DNA from 4 places in the Geobacillus lituanicus genome. Region 2 is predicted to be linked to each of the others. Evidence: predicted binding sites of a transcription regulator. Region 2 holds the regulator's gene; each other region holds the start of a gene.

Region 1 (3,929 bases), 1.4 Mb from region 2:
GACGCCGGTGTTTGACGACAGCCGGTCGTATGACAATAAAGGGGCCGTCGACGCCGGCCGGAATGTGCCCAACTATGGCCTAAAAATCCGCGTCATCGGCGAAAGCGCTGACCGCACCGCAGCGCGCGTGTTGATTTACCGCTGACAACATCTAGAGGCGCACGGAATGTTTCCGTGCGCCGAAATGTTTTGATCGACATGATTTGTCATCCCTTCGTCGAATTTGTTGATTTTTCTTCATCCCTTTTTCTGTCTTTTCCTTTTATAATCAATAAGTAGGAATGGGTGAGAAGGGGGAACAAGCGGAATGAACGAATTGTACCAACAACTTTCGGCGTGGATTGAAGAGAAGCAGCCGGTGCGCGTGCAAACGGAGCAGGGGGAGGCGGTCGTGCTGCCGGTCAAGCTGTATCAAGAAGCACGCAAACTGTTCGTTTACAATCGGCAAATGCGGCTGATGAACATCCCGCTCGATCGGATCATTTCCGTCGAGCCGACGCGCATCATCGGTTCCTTTGACCGTCGGGGAGAAGAGGCCATGGTACATACTCGTTGAACGGAGGGCACGCGTCTTTGGGCGCGTGTTTTTTTGATGGTGGTCGGCTGTTTCTGCCTGCGGTCTGTTCTGTTGCGCTGGGCGCTATACCCAATGAAGGCGGCATTCGCGTTGCGATGTGCCAGGGAGCGGAATGGTTTTTTGTTGCATAGGCAAAGACCATCTTTTAGAATGGAAAGGACGAACGACTGACCATAAGGGGGAAGGGACATGCATGGCAAACGGATTGCCTTATGCGCGTCACGCAAACTGGACGAAATGACAACGCTTATTGAAAAGCAAGGAGGAACGGCCATCATTCGTCCGGCGCAAGGGACCGTCTTTTCAAAGGGAAGCGAACTGGGAGAGGAAATGCGAACCGTCATCGCCATGCGGCCGGACTGGATCGTATTTACGACGGGAATCGGCTTTGAGGCGCTGTTGGAAGCGGCCGACCGGGAGGGAATGGCTGCTCAATGGCATCGAACGATCAAGGAAGCGAACGTGGCTGCCCGCGGCTATAAAACGGTGACGGCGTTGAAACAAATCGGCGTCACCCCGGTGGCCGCAAGCGAGGACGGGACGACGAAAGGGTTGATTGCTGCTCTTTATGGGCACGACTTTGCGGAAAAAAACGTTGTTGTACAGCTGTACGGCGATACCGCGCCAGCCTTGAAGCAGTTTTTTCTTGAACAAGGCGCTTTGTATACGGAATTGTTGCCATACCGGCATATCGCTCCGGATGAGGAGACACTGGCGACATTGTATAAAGAAATCGTCGGGCGCGAAGTCGATGCCGTCTGTTTTACATCGGCGATGCAAGTCCGCTTTTTCTTTTCGTTCGCCCGCGAGAAAAAAGAGATCGCACCGCTGCTTGACGCGTTTCGCACCGATGTCGTGGCCTGCGCCGTTGGCAAAGTGACAAAAGAAGCATTGGAAGAAGAGGGAGTCGATCGCGTCATCGCCCCGGAACATGAGCGGATGGGAGCGATGATTGTGACGCTTGCCCGTTATTTTCAACAATAAGCCCTGTTGAGGGTTGTTTTATATCAATTGTCCAACCTGCTATATAAGAGATCATCTTTTTGTTAAATGTTTTATATTATGTGTTTCATCAAAAATGCTAAACTGTTTATTTTTTGTCACAGTTTTTCGAACATTTTCCGCTTATAATAAAACTGGGGATGTATTTTTCATATGAAAGGGTGGGGCGAGCATGAAACGAAGCTCATTCCAGCAGATGGCGAGCACGGTTCGGCGGGGATTTGCTACGGCGCGTCGCTCATGGGGGCGAGCGTGCTGTTTTTTTTTGCGCTTGCCTGTCGGCGGTGTGATATGACTCACAACGATGGAGATGCTGCACACAGTATAATGGAAACAACGGACGGATCATAAAAAGGAGGAATTGATGATGCATTCATTTTGCCATATGGGCGGCCCTGAAGGGGTGAAATTATGCGCCGGTCTGGCGCAATTAAAACAAGAACACGGCCCGCTGCGCGCCCAAATGGAGCAGCTGCTTGCCGCAGCGGAGGCGATCGGCCGCGGGGAAAATGACCGCAACTGGCGTGAGCCGCTCGCTGATTTGAGAGAAAAAGTTGAATCGTTCGTCGCCGCCTTAGATCCGCATTCGGAGCGGGAAGAAGGCGTATTGTTCCCAATGATGGCTCGGTACATCGGGCGGACGACCGGCCCTATCGCCGTTATGGAATACGAACACGAACAGGCGAAAACGCGCCTTTCCATGTTTTTAGAAAAGACCGCCCAGCTGCCGGAGAACATCGACAGCAGGCAGGCGTTGACGCTTGCCGGCGCGGTGATTGAGGCGTATCATATTTTGGATGAGCACTTCATGAAAGAGGAGAACGTGCTCTTCCCGATGGCCGAGCGGTTGTTGTCCGATGCGGAGAAAGAGGAGCTGTTTGCGCGCATTAACTAAGTAACAAATAAAAAACAGGATGCCCCAAACGACGGGCATCCTGTTTTTTATTATTGGTTCATTTGTTGGCCGGTTGTTATGCATGATCGTTAGGGTATGCGGAAGCGCACGTTGTTTCGTTCCCGCCGCCGTTAAAGTTGACAGGCCGGCTGTTAGGCAATCGGTTGCCCCCTCCGCCTGTTCAGTTTAGGGTTCCTGATGTGACGCCCGCCGCTCGCTTACTTGGCGCGGTTGACCGGCTCTGCTTGTTTTGGCATTCGCTTTCGATAGACGACGTAGCTGCGCTGCAAGTAGCGGAGCGGGAAGCTGAATACGTGAACGAGACGGGTGAACGGCCAGACGGCGAACAAACCGAATGCAGCGAGAATATGAATCTGAAACCAAAGCGGCACCGCTTCCATATAAGCTGGGTTCGGACGGAACGTAAGAAGGCCGCGAAACCACGGGCCGATTGTCGTCCGGTAATCAAACCCGTGCGAATCGATGTTCAGAAACGTCGACGACAACCCGCTGGCGATCACGACAAGCAAAAATCCGAGCGCGACCCAGTCGCCGGTGCTGCTTGTCGTCCGTACGCGCTTGACCGTCAAGCGGCGGCGAAAAAGGATCACCAAACCAACGAAGGCCGCCAAGCCGGCCGGAATGCCGCCTGCCAAGGCGAGGGCGTGGTACATCTCTTCTGTCACGCCAAGCGCCTCGTAAAACGGCTTGGGAATGAGAATGCCCATCACGTGGCCGACAAACACGAACAAAATGCCCCAGTGAAAGAGAAGGCTTCCAAGGCGCAACTGCCGTTTTTCGAGCAGTTCGCTTGATTTGGATGTCCAGCCAAACTGGTCGCGCTGGTAGCGCCAAATATGGCCGGCGACAAATAGGACAAGCGCCAAATACGGAACAATCACCCAGAGAAATTGGCTGGCCATGCCGTTGCACCTCCTTTCGGGAGCGGCGTCACGCCGAGTTGAGTGAATGTGTGATTGAGCGCGTCAAACAGCTGTGCATACGGGCTGCCTGCCGCTGCCAGCCGGTCGCCGATTTCGCGGATATGGCCGGCATAATCGGCGAGCAAGGCGGTCGTATGCTCTTGATCTGCATAGGCCATCCATTCAAGCATGAGCGGCAAGTAGTCGGGCAGCTCGTGATCGGAGACGGCGAATCCGGCCGCCTCGTAGCGCGCTTTTAAGGCAACGAGTTCGATTCCGCGCTCCCGCTGCTCGCCGTTTGTCATATACGTCAAGTACAAATTCGTTTTTTTGCCGAAATCAAATGTTTCGACATATTGCTCCGTCCGCTCTCGAGTCGGGGTGACCGCGAGCTGTTCGGCCACTGCCAAAAGCGGCGCGCGGACGGTTTCATCGTCAAGCGAGCGGATGGCGTCTAGGCAGTCAGGAAGCGATTCGGCCCACTGTTCGTCCGGGTAAGACAACAAATACGATACACATAGAAAGACCGTTT
Region 2 (3,929 bases):
CTGTTGCGATCCCCGCATACATGGAGTTGGTGTTCATACTTTTCACTGCGGGGCAAGTAGTCCTCCTTCATCTTCTTGATGGCCTTCTTCAACGGTTGGTTGTCCGGCTCGGCCTCCAACCGTTTTTCCCACTCCTCGGTTTTCTTTCGGATTTCTTCTGACGTAAAGGCCGGCGAAGGGTCGATGTCTTCCGCCTTTTCTTCTTCCACGATCGCCTCGATCTGGGCAATCAGCCGATCGACATTGGCTTGGAGTTTCTCCTGGTACTTCTCAGCCGATTTGCGCCAAACGAAGGTGTACCGGTTGGCATTCGCTTCAATTTTCGTTCCATCCACAAAATAATCTTCCATCTTGACATAGCCGTCGGCCACGAGCAGCGTGATCATTTCCCGGAACAGGTCGTCAATCAGGTCTTTCATCCGCTCCGAACGAAACCGATTGATGGAGCGGAAGTCCGGCTTTTGAAATCCACTTAGCCACATGAGGGGAAGGTGGACTTCGAGCTGCCGTGCAATCTCACGGCCATGATACATTTTTTGGGTGTAAGCGTAAAGGAGAATTTTGGTCATCATTTTCGGATGATAGGCGGAGGCGCCCCCTCCTTTGTAGTAAGCAAGAAACGTCTCCATCGGGATGCGTTCAACCATCTCATGAACCACGTGGGCCATGTTATCCCGTGGAATGAGATCGGCGATGTTGCTTGGCAAAGAGAGGTTGTCCATGGTATACTCTTTAAAGGAAATATGATCATGTTTCATAAAAGAATCGCCCTTCTTTCGGTGGTAGTGGTTTTGGTGACTCTATTCTACCAGAAAAAAGGGCGATTCTTCTATATTTGAGGCAAAAAAGTGGGGGCTGATCCCAAAACGCATTCGTGTTTTGGGTCAGCCCCTTTTGCCTGGCGCCGTATGAACCGTCCTCTTGATGCTGCCCTCAATATGGATCGCCGCTTCCTTCCTCCGCCGCTAATTGCGCCTTTCGATAGCCGATTTTGGCAACCCAGATGCTCCCCTCATACAAAAGCGTCAGTGGAATCATGACGATCACTTGCGACAACACATCCGGCGGCGTAATGGCGGCCGCTAAAATAAGCAGCGCCAAATACGCATACTTGCGGATGCGAACAAGAAGCTGCGGCGTAATAAGCCCTAAGCGGGTGAAAAACAGGACAACAATCGGCAGCTGAAACACGATGCCAAACGGCAGCACGAGCTGCAGCAAAAACTGAAAATATTCATTAATGCCGATCATCTGTTGAATGCCGAGCCGTTCCGCCAGCTGATTCATAAACCGGACGACAAATGGAAACAAGACGAAATACGCAAAACCAACCCCGGCTAAAAATAGAATGATCGATGCTGGAATGTAGCTGAGCGTTGTTTTCCGCTCTTTTTCATACAGCCCCGGACTGACGAACGCCCAAATTTGATAGAGCAGCACCGGAGCGGTCAGTACAGCGGCGATGACAAAGGCAAACTGAAAATACACTTTGATCGGGTCGGTGAGGCGGAACGCGTTCATCGTCAGCTGTTTCGCTTCCGCAGTGTGCTGCAAATACACAATGACGTCATCGACAAAAAAGAAGCTGGCTACAAGCGCCGCAACGAAAAAGAGAAGCACGATGATCAGCCGTTTCCGCAGCTCTCCGAGGTGTTCATACACGGACATTTCTTTGTCATTCATCGTTTCCCCATCCTGCCTTGTCATCGGTCGGTTTTCGTTTCTTCGTCATCAGCGAGCCCTTTTGTGGCGTCTTTAAACTCGCGAAGCGACTGGCCGAACGACCGTCCCAACTCCGGCAACTTTTTCGTGCCAAACAGCAACAAAATGACAAGAACGAGCAACAAATATTTCATGTGTTGTTCTCTCCTTTTTACGATGGCGATGGATAGTTTTTCAAAAAATAGACGAGCGACTGCAGCTCAATGGCTAAATCGATATGATGGACGCGAATATGGTTTGGCACGTTCAGCCGCGCCGGAGTAAAGTTTAAAATGCCTTTAATTCCTTGCGCGACAAGGCGGTCGGTCAGCGCTTGAGCTGCGGCGGCCGGCACGGTTAAAATCGCGACCGGAATGTCGCCGCGAAGCCGCTCCTCCAGCTCATCGAGATGATAGACCGGCACCCCGCCGACTGTCGTTCCGACCTTCCGTTCATCGACATCAAACGCCATGACAATTTTCGTGTTGTTATTTTTCGAAAAGTTGTAGTTTAAAAAGGCGGTGCCTAAATTGCCGACGCCAAACAGAGCGACTTCGGTCACTTCGTCCTCTTCAAGTGTCTGGCGGAAAAACGACAACAAATAATTGACATTATACCCGTATCCTTTTTTGCCGAGCGCGCCAAAATACGAAAAGTCGCGGCGAATTGTCGCCGGATCGACTTTCACCGCCTCGCTCAGCTCGGCGGAGGACACGCGCTGCTTCCCTGAGGCATGTAAATTTTTCAAAAACCGATAGTATAACGGCAGACGCTTGGCAGTCGCCTGCGGGATTTTCGGTTGTTCGTTGCTCATCGTTTCATCCCCCAGCTAATCGGTTTTCCGTCGATAATGGCCGGACTTCCCGCCCGTTTTCTCGACCAAATACGTTGGACCGATCGTCATTCCTTTATCGAGCGATTTGCACATGTCGTACACAGTCAATGCGCATACCGAGGCCGCCGTCAGCGCTTCCATCTCCACTCCTGTGCTCCCTTTCGTTTTGACCGTCACGGTAATCACAAGTTTATACGCTTCCGCCTCTTTTTCCCAAGCAAAGGCAATATCGATGCCTTTTAACATAAGCGGATGGCACATCGGAATGAGATCGGCCGTTTTTTTCGCCGCCATGACCCCGGCCACCTGGGCTACCGCCAGCACATCACCTTTCTCAATGGCATTGTTCGTCATCTTTTCATAAATCTCTTCGTTGACGGTGACGCTCGTTCTCGCCACCGCTATCCTGACCGTATCTTCCTTGTGTGTAATGTCGACCATTTTCGCCCGGCCTTGTTCATTGAAATGCGTAAACGATGCCAAGACAATCTCCTCCATTTATCACTATACACCATTTTTCGTTATCTGTCTTTGACCGTTTTCGCGACTTGCGTTAAACTATTCGCGAGGTGACGGACATGATCATTTTGCAAGTGAATGGGCTCACGAAATATTTTGGCGCTGACCTTATTTTATCGAATATAAAACTAGAAATACAGTCCCGCGCCCGCATTGCTCTTGTCGGCCGCAACGGCGCAGGCAAATCGACGCTGCTGAAGATCATCGCCGGCGAACTTTCTTCCGACAGCGGTGAAATCATCAAGCCAAGCCATATCAAAATCGGCTATTTGGCGCAAAACAGCGGGCTCGACTCGTCACGCTCCATTTGGGACGAGATGCTGGACGTATTCGCGCCGCTCCGGGCGATCGAAGCGCAGCTGGCAGAGCTCGGCGCCCAGCTTGGCGACCCGGATCTGCTCGCCGATCCGGCCCGCTACGAAAAAATGCTTCAAGCGTATGACAACCTGCAAGAGCAATACAAAGAACAAGGGGGCTATCAGTATGAAGCCGACATCCGCTCTGTTTTGCACGGGCTGCAATTTTCGTCATACGATTACCAAACAACGCCCGTTTCCTCGCTAAGCGGCGGACAGCGGACGCGGCTCGCCCTTGGAAAACTGCTGTTGGCCAAGCCGGACTTGCTCATTTTAGACGAGCCGACGAACCATTTGGACCTCGATACGCTCACATGGCTCGAGCAATATTTACAGGCATACCCCGGCGCCGTTCTGCTCGTTTCCCATGACCGCTACTTTTTGGACAAAGTCGTCACCGAAGTGTACGAGCTGTCCAACGCGACGCTTAAGCGGTATAGCGGCAATTACAGCCGCTATTTGGAGCTTCGGGTCGAGCAATACGAACAAGAGCTAAAACGATACGAAAAGCAACAGGA
Region 3 (3,929 bases), 450 kb from region 2:
GCGGGTCTGGAAGCCGTTGATCCAACCGTTGAAGGAGCGGCGCGCATCGATGGGGCGAATGAGCGCCAAGTGTTTTGGCATATTTCGCTGCCGCTGGCCAGAAACGCCTTGTTGTCCGGGGCGGTGCTGTCGTTTGCCCGCAGCCTGGGGGAGTTTGGCGCGACGCTCATGTTTGCCGGGAATATTCCGGGAAAAACGCAAACGATCCCCACCGCTGTCTATATGGCGATGGAGTCGGGGCGGATGGAGTTGGCGTGGGCATGGGTGGCGGTCACGATTGGATTGTCATTTAGTTTATTGTCCTGTGCGGCGAAACTAGGCCGTTGGCAGCGATAAGGAGCAGGCCGTTGGAACATCACGCGGCCCATGAAAGGGAAAGGAGGGAGCGACATGGAAGAGCGCGACCGGGTGAAGATCACCGACCGCCTCGCCCGCCCGCTTCGCGATTTGCGGTTGTCGGTCATCGATCAATGCAATTTTCGCTGCGTCTATTGCATGCCTGCGGAAGTGTTCGGGCCGAATTTTCGCTTTTTGGCGGAAGACCAGCTGTTAACCGTTGACGAAATGGCGCTTTTAGTGGAATGTTTTGTCGAGCTTGGCGTTGAAAAAATCCGCCTGACCGGCGGCGAGCCGTTGCTTCGGCGCGACCTCGCTGCGCTCATTGAGCGGCTGTCCGCGCTCCCTGGCCTGCGCGATATTGGATTGACGACCAACGGCGTTCATTTGGTGAAATGGGCGCAGCGGTTGAAAGAAGCCGGGTTGAAGCGCGTCAACGTCAGTTTGGATGCGTTGGATGATGACATTTTCCGAAAAATGAACGGCATTGGCATCGGCTCTGCTCCGGTGTTGAAAGGCATTGAAGCGGCGCGCGAGGCGGGGCTTGGAGTAAAAGTGAACATGGTCGTCAAAAAAGGGTGGAACGACTCGCAAATCGTGCCGATGGCGGCTTACTTTAAAGACTTGGGCATCCCGCTCCGCTTGATTGAATTTATGGATGTCGGCACGACGAACGGCTGGGATTACTCCCATGTCGTGACGAAAAAAGAGATGTATGAACAAATCAACGCCATGCACCCGCTTGAACCGGTTGAAAAAGCGTACTTCGGCGAAGTGGCGAGCCGCTATCGCTACGTCGGCACGGAGGTGGAAGTCGGCTTTATCGCCTCCGTGACGGAAACGTTTTGCCGAAGCTGCACACGGGCGCGCATTTCCGCCGACGGCAAGCTGTACACGTGTTTGTTTGCTTCTGAGGGCGTGTCGTTGAAAGACAAACTGCGCGCCGGCGCGGGGAAAGAAGAGCTGAAGGCGCTGATCGCCGCCATTTGGAGCGAGCGGACAGACCGCTATTCGGAAGAACGGACGGCAGAGACAGCGAAACAGCGCCCGAAAATTGAAATGTCGTATATTGGGGGATAACAAAGAAACGGGGCTGCTCTTTTCGTCAAAGAAGCAGCCCTGCTTTTTATCGCTCGTTGCGCCTGCCTTTGCCTTAGAAATGGGGGAATGGTTTTGCTTGGTTATGCCTTCACCGCCGCCAACACGCGCGGGAAGAGGATGTTGTTTTCCAAATGGATGTGGGTAAACAAATCGTCTTCGAGCGCCGCGAGTCGGTTGTAGACGAGGCGATACGTGCCGCACGCGTCTTCTGGCGGGGTGAAGTCGTTTGTGATTTCACGAATTTCTTTCATCAAATCGCCGGCTGCGTCATGTTCATTGACCAGTTCGCGAACGGCCCGCTCGACCGCTTCCCGGTTTTCCGGCGATGGGTTGTCGGCAAATTGCAAAATGAGCGGGAATGCGCCCGTTTCCTCTTTAATGAGATGTTGCTCAAGCTCCGTTTTTAACTCATGGAACCGTTTATGCACGTGGGACAGATGCGGATGGTGCATACCGTGCACGCGCAATACTTTCGTGACATACGGGCTGAGCTGCGGCAGCTCCTCGTTCAAATAGCGGTGGTGCGTGTTGATGATATGATCGACCAAATCGGCTAGCGGCGCTTCGCTCCAGTTTCCGGTCGGCTTGTTTTGCGCCTCCGCGTAAAGGGTGTTCAGCTCGCGAAGGAGCGCTTCGCCATCGAGTCCGCGCTCTTCGATGGCTTCTTTTAACGGGCGCTGCCCGCCGCAGCAAAAATCAATGCGCCGCGCTTTAAACAAATCCGCTGCTTTCGGAAATTGAGTGACAATATCGCCGATCAACGATTGTTCGGTAAACCGCTGTTCCATTTCGGATCCCTCCATCGTCAAATCGTTGCAGCTTCAGTATACCTTGTTTTCCATGTCAACGTTGTGATGCATCTCACACAAGCAAAAAAAGCGGACAACAAGGAAATGTGATCAACATCACAACGTTGTCTCTCTTCTTTCCTGTACAATAAAAGAGACGAAATCAGCTGATCGATCGAGTCGAAAATCGGGCTCAAGACGTGCTAAACTATATTCAAGAACAATGCCGCTATGCGGATGAAGTGATGCAAGAGCTCGAACAGTCCGCTGCTTTGTTTGGCGAAACGCGGGAGATGATTTTGCGGCATATTGCCGATGCGAGCGTCGTTGATGAAAAGTTGGCAGAAGGCATAAAACAGCTGCAACAATGGCAACAACGTTGAAAGAACGATATGGTTGCCGCCAGCCGTATGATCGAAAGGAGAGGGAGAGATGGTCGAAAGACGAACCCCGATTCCTGTAGCGGAAGCGATCGATCGGGTGATGCGTTATGCCGGAGTGGGAGAAGAGGAGACGGTGCCGCTTCGCCAGTCGTATGGCCGCTATTTGGCCGAAGATTTGCGTGCTGACCATGACGTGCCGCCGTTTGACCGCTCGCCGTATGACGGATTTGCCATTCGCGCCGCCGACTCGGAAGGAGCGGGACTTGACCATCCGGTCGAGTTTGAAGTCATTGAAACGATCGGCGCCGGGCAAGTGGCGAAGCAGCCCGTCGGTCCGTTTCAAGCGGTGCGCTTGATGACCGGGGCGCAAATTCCCCAAGGATGCGATGCGGTCGTCATGTTGGAGCTCGCCAAACAGTACGAGCGGGATGGAAAAACGTATATGGCCATTAAACGCCCGTTCCGCCCTGGCGACAACATTTCGTTTCAAGGGGAAGATGCGAAAAAAGGGCAGCCGCTTGTCGAAAAAGGAACGCGCATCAATCCCGGGGTGGCGGCGCTCTTGGCGACGTTCGGCTACGCCGAAGTGAAGGTGGCGAAAAAGCCGCGGATTGGCATTTTTGCGACTGGAAGCGAACTGCTCGACGTCTCGGAACCGCTTGTGCCGGGAAAAATCCGCAACAGCAACGCCTACATGATCGAGGCGCAGGTGTTCAAAAGCGGCGCCGAGCCGATTTATTTCGGCCAGTTGGCCGACGACCTCGATGCGTGTTTTCACGCTGTGCGCCAGGCGCTCGATCAAGTGGACATGCTCATTACGACCGGCGGCGTCTCGGTCGGGGATTTCGATTATTTGCCCGCCATTTACAAGCGGCTCGGAGCGAACGTGTTGTTTAACAAAATCGCCATGCGCCCGGGGAGCGTGACGACCGTCGCCGAGATTGATGGCAAGCTGCTGTTCGGTCTATCCGGAAACCCGTCGGCGTGCTACGTCGGGTATGAGCTGTTCGTCCGCCCGGTCGTGCGCACGCGGCTGTTTTCGGCCAAGCCGTATTTGAAAAAAGCGAAAGCCACCCTTGGCGCCGATTTTCCGAAGCCGAACCCGTTCACCCGCTTCGTGCGCAGCCGGGTCGAGGCGGTCGATGGTCGTCTCATCGTCAAACCGGTCGGCATGGACAAGTCGAACATCGTCACCTCGCTTGCCTTTGCGAACGCCTTGATGGTGCTGCCGGGCGGAACGAGAGGGTTTGCGGTTGGCGATGAGGTCGACGTGTGGCTTTTGGATGACGATGAGGGGTCAAGCGAATGAACGTCTGGCAAG
Region 4 (3,929 bases), 280 kb from region 2:
GAACGCCCAGCCGAACCGCTGCTTTTTCCAAAGCCAATACACGGTGGCGGCAAAAAACAAAAATGAAACAACCAACATCCATGCCATCTGCCATAAGTTGGCGTAATGCTCTGGATTATGGTAGCGGAGTTGGTAAATAATGAGCAACGCTGACAACATCGTCGGCCCGCTCCAAAGCAGAGCATAGCGGCGCAACAGCTCTCGCGCCCGCTCGTCCCCCGCCGCGTTCGCATAATACGTCAAAAACACGGCGGAAATGTACAAGACGCTTGTGACGCTTAACAATACGATGCTCCATGACAAAGGACTTGCAAACAGTTTTTCGTAATCCAACACAACGGCCCCTCCGCGCCTCTCGACAAACCCGCCTTCTGAAATCGTCAAGACGACTGACAGCGAAGCGGGGATCAATAAGCCCGTCAGCCCGTAAGCGAGCAAATACCAGTTCCGCTCCGTCCCTCCGTATGTGTGAAACGCATAGTATGAACCGCGAATAGCGAGCAAAACAATCGAAATGCTGGCCGGAACGAGCAGCACCGAGCCATAATAATACGCCGTTTTCGGAAAAAAGCCGACGATCCCGACAAAGAAAAAAACGAGAAAGACGTTTGTCACTTCCCACACCGGCGACAGATAGCGCTGGATGATGCGGTGCAAAATATGCTGTTTGTTCGCCCAATGGCTGTAGGCGCTGAAAAACCCGGCCCCAAAGTCAATCGAGGCAACGATAATATACCCGAACAAAAACAGCCATAACACCGAGATGCCGATGACTTCGAGCGTCATGGCGTCACCTCCCCGTTATTGGCGCGCTCTTCCAGCTCCCGTTCGACCGGGTTGCGTCGAAACATACGGACAAGCACCGTGGCGCTTGCAATGACGAGCACCATATACAAAAGACAAAACAAAACAAGCATCGTATCAACATGAGCGGACGATGTCGCCCCTTCCGCCGTTTTCATATAGCCGCGCAAAATCCACGGCTGCCGCCCGACCTCCGCCAAATACCAACCGGCTTCAATGGCGATCATCGCCAACGGCCCCCCTGCGATCAACAGCCCAAAAAACCATTTTTTCGCTGTCCATTTCCAGCGAAAAATCGATCCGAGCCAATAAACAGCCGATAAAATCATTAAAAACACACCAATCGTCACCATGACATCAAACAAATAATGGATATAAAGCGGTGGACGCTCATCTTTTGGAATATCGTTCAGCCCGGTCACAACCGCCCCCGGGTGGTTGTGCGCCAAAATGCTTAACGCATATGGAATTTCAAGGGCGTATTTCACTTCCCCGTCCTCCGTCAACGTACCAAATAAGATGAGCGGCGCATGGGAACTCGTTTCAAAATGCCATTCGGCAGCCGCCAGCTTCTCCGGCTGGTATTCGGCTAAAAACTTTCCTGACAAGTCGCCGACAAGAGCGCTCGCTACGGAAAAAATGAGCGCCGTTTTCATCGTCAAATGAAGCGCCTTGCGGTGGTACACATGACGGTTGCCCTTCCATAAATGCCACGCCGCAATCGAAGCGAGCACAAACGCCGACGTCATATACGCCGTCGCCAGCACGTGGGCGACTTTCGTCGGCATCGCCGGGTTGAACATCGCGGCGATCGGGTCAATATTGATGAGCTCGCCGTTTTTCATCTCAAACCCTTGCGGCGTATTCATAAACGCGTTCACCATCGTAATAAACATAGCCGACGCGGAAGAACCGATCGCCACTGGAATAAGCAATAGCAAATGTTTTTTCTGGTTTTCAAACCGATCCCATGTATACAAATAAATCCCGAGAAAAATGGCTTCAAAAAAGAAGGCGAACGTCTCCATAAATAGCGGCAAACTGATCACTTGGCCGGCCAGTTGCATAAAGTTCGGCCATAAAAGCGACAGCTGCAAGCCGATCGCCGTTCCGGTCACAACGCCGACGGCGACGGTAATGACGAAGCCGCGCGTCCAGCGGCGGGCAAGCAAAATATAATGCATATCGTTTTTCCGGATCCCGACCCACTGGGCGATGGCAATCATCAGTGGAATCCCGACGCCGATTGTGGCATAAAGAATATGGACGGTTAGCGTCAATCCCGTCAAAACACGGCTAAGCAGCACCGGATCATAGTTAGTCATGGTCATCCCCCCTTATGAAAACAAGCGGCCAATCAAGGAAAGCAAGACAACTGCTGCGACAGCAAAACTAATGAACACAAGCGCTTTTTCGTGCCGCTCCCACATATTCATCCCCCCGGACGCTTAGACAATCATGAAAAATTGTGACAACCATCACAAACTATCCACTTCATATTATTTCATAAAATCGGGAACGTTATCCGCCATGATTTCGAACAATTTGTGTCATTTTTCACATATTCATCGTAACAAACAAAAAAAGCAGGATTTCCCTGCTTTTTATTCAAATTATAAATATTTTCGATGCACCGTCTTCCCATCATACGTAAACAACATCGGCTTTTCTTCGACGACCGTTTCCATATGGACGGGCCGGCCCCAAAGCTGATAAATGTACGGCAGCACTTTCTCCAAATATTTCAAATCCAATTCAATCCCTTCATACCAATGCTTTAAATACAGTTCCCCATTGCGCATATAGTCGCCGTCGTTCACCGTAATGTACGGGAACCCGCCGTTCACCCGCATGCTGACGAGTTGGTCGCGAATATGTTCCCAATGCTTGTCGACAATTTTGTAATCTTTCCCTTGTTTTTGGAATAAGTACATATCTTCCCGCATGATCAGCTCTTTCGTCAAATAGTTGCGCAAAAACGAAATATCGGACTCAAGCTCACGCACTTCAAAAATTTTCGCCCGTCCTGAGCCTGGCTTGACACCGTATTTTTTCATTTCCTCGGTCGGATTGTTCCACCGTTCTTCAATGTCTTCAAAAATTTTCAATCCTAAATAGTACGGGTTAATGCCGGTGCGCGACGGTTGCACGACGTTGGCATTTAACTTCGCGAATTCAATGGCTTCATCGCTCGTTAAGTCCATTTCCCGCAAAATGCGCTGATGCCAATACGTCGCCCATCCTTCGTTCATGATTTTCGTCTCCAGCTGCGGCCAAAAATAAAGCATTTCCTCGCGCATCATCGTTAAAATGTCGCGTTGCCAATCCTCCAGTTCGCGGCTGTATTCTTCGATGAACAATAGCACATCTTTTTCCGGTTGCGGCGGAAACTTGCGCCGTTTTTTTCGCGGCGGCGTTTTCAGTTTGTTTCGCTCGTCAAGCGACCATAAATCGTCGTACGGCGTCGATGTTTTCGGAGACTCCTCCTCTTCGTACACTTCCGTATCTTCCCACGTCCATGACAACTTTGGCCGCAACAGCGACGGATCGATATGCTCCTGAATGGCTAAGACGGCATCCAGAAACTTTTCCACTTCCCATTTTCCGTATTGGTGCTCATAATGTTTGATCCGCTCTGCTGTCGCCGCCATGCTCTCGACCATATCGCGCTTCGTGTTGCTGAAGCGGACGTTGTTTTTGAAAAAGTCGCTGTGGGCCAACACATGGGCGACAATTAGCTTATTTTGGATCAGTGTATTCGTATCGAGCAAAAATGCATAACAAGGATCCGAGTTAATGACAAGTTCGTAAATTTTGCTTAATCCTAAGTCATAATGGAGCTTCATTTTGTAAAACTGTTTCCCGAAACTCCAGTGGGAAAACCGCGTCGGCATCCCATAAGCGCCAAATGTATAAATAATGTCAGCCGGGCAAATCTCATAGCGCATCGGGTAAAAGTCCAACCCAAATCCTTCTGCGATTTCTGTAATCTCCGCAATCGCCCGTTCCAGCTCTTTCAGCTCGTCCTGCCGCATCCAAATCCCCCCTTTTCCCCTTACCACAATGTATGAGGGAAAAGAAGTTTTGATACATTGAATCATTGCCCGTGCTTTCCATTTCGGCCT

Evidence for each region. Region 2 encodes Rex, which represses fermentation and respiration genes when NADH is low (regulators of the CRP and FNR family bind a similar motif). Its sites were predicted from a motif close to TTGTGAAATATTTCACAA; they were not measured.
Region 1: ACR1UW_RS10545 (hemerythrin domain-containing protein) is a predicted target of Rex. The motif match lies at 1,864-1,881, and genes of this name have one in related genera.
Region 3: ric (iron-sulfur cluster repair di-iron protein) is a predicted target of Rex. The motif match lies at 2,287-2,304, and genes of this name have one in related genera.
Region 4: ACR1UW_RS04595 (cytochrome ubiquinol oxidase subunit I) is a predicted target of Rex. The motif match lies at 2,350-2,367, and genes of this name have one in related genera.

What each region holds. Positions count from the first base shown of each region.
Region 1 covers NZ_CP194773.1:2,077,903-2,081,831, reverse strand. The annotation lists gene ACR1UW_RS10565 (M6 family metallopeptidase) at 1-145, shown strand, start outside; gene ACR1UW_RS10560 (hypothetical protein) at 308-556, shown strand; gene ACR1UW_RS10555 (uroporphyrinogen-III synthase) at 767-1,561, shown strand; partial or broken gene ACR1UW_RS10550 (pyruvate synthase alpha chain) at 1,733-1,837, shown strand; gene ACR1UW_RS10545 (hemerythrin domain-containing protein) at 1,947-2,474, shown strand; gene narI (respiratory nitrate reductase subunit gamma) at 2,693-3,397, opposite strand; gene narJ (nitrate reductase molybdenum cofactor assembly chaperone) at 3,373-3,929, opposite strand, start outside.
Region 2 covers NZ_CP194773.1:632,536-636,464, reverse strand. The annotation lists gene ACR1UW_RS03235 (IS1182 family transposase) at 1-758, opposite strand, end outside; gene tatC (twin-arginine translocase subunit TatC) at 934-1,683, opposite strand; gene tatA (twin-arginine translocase TatA/TatE family subunit) at 1,704-1,856, opposite strand; gene ACR1UW_RS03220 (redox-sensing transcriptional repressor Rex) at 1,874-2,515, opposite strand; gene moaC (cyclic pyranopterin monophosphate synthase MoaC) at 2,531-3,019, opposite strand; gene abc-f (ribosomal protection-like ABC-F family protein) at 3,115-3,929, shown strand, end outside.
Region 3 covers NZ_CP194773.1:1,079,896-1,083,824, forward strand. The annotation lists gene modB (molybdate ABC transporter permease subunit) at 1-336, shown strand, start outside; gene moaA (GTP 3',8-cyclase MoaA) at 391-1,416, shown strand; gene ric (iron-sulfur cluster repair di-iron protein) at 1,518-2,225, opposite strand; gene ACR1UW_RS05470 (hypothetical protein) at 2,426-2,608, shown strand; gene ACR1UW_RS05475 (molybdopterin molybdotransferase MoeA) at 2,658-3,917, shown strand; gene mobB (molybdopterin-guanine dinucleotide biosynthesis protein B) at 3,914-3,929, shown strand, end outside.
Region 4 covers NZ_CP194773.1:910,881-914,809, reverse strand. The annotation lists gene ACR1UW_RS04600 (cytochrome d ubiquinol oxidase subunit II) at 1-786, opposite strand, end outside; gene ACR1UW_RS04595 (cytochrome ubiquinol oxidase subunit I) at 783-2,129, opposite strand; gene ACR1UW_RS04590 (SpoVR family protein) at 2,418-3,839, opposite strand.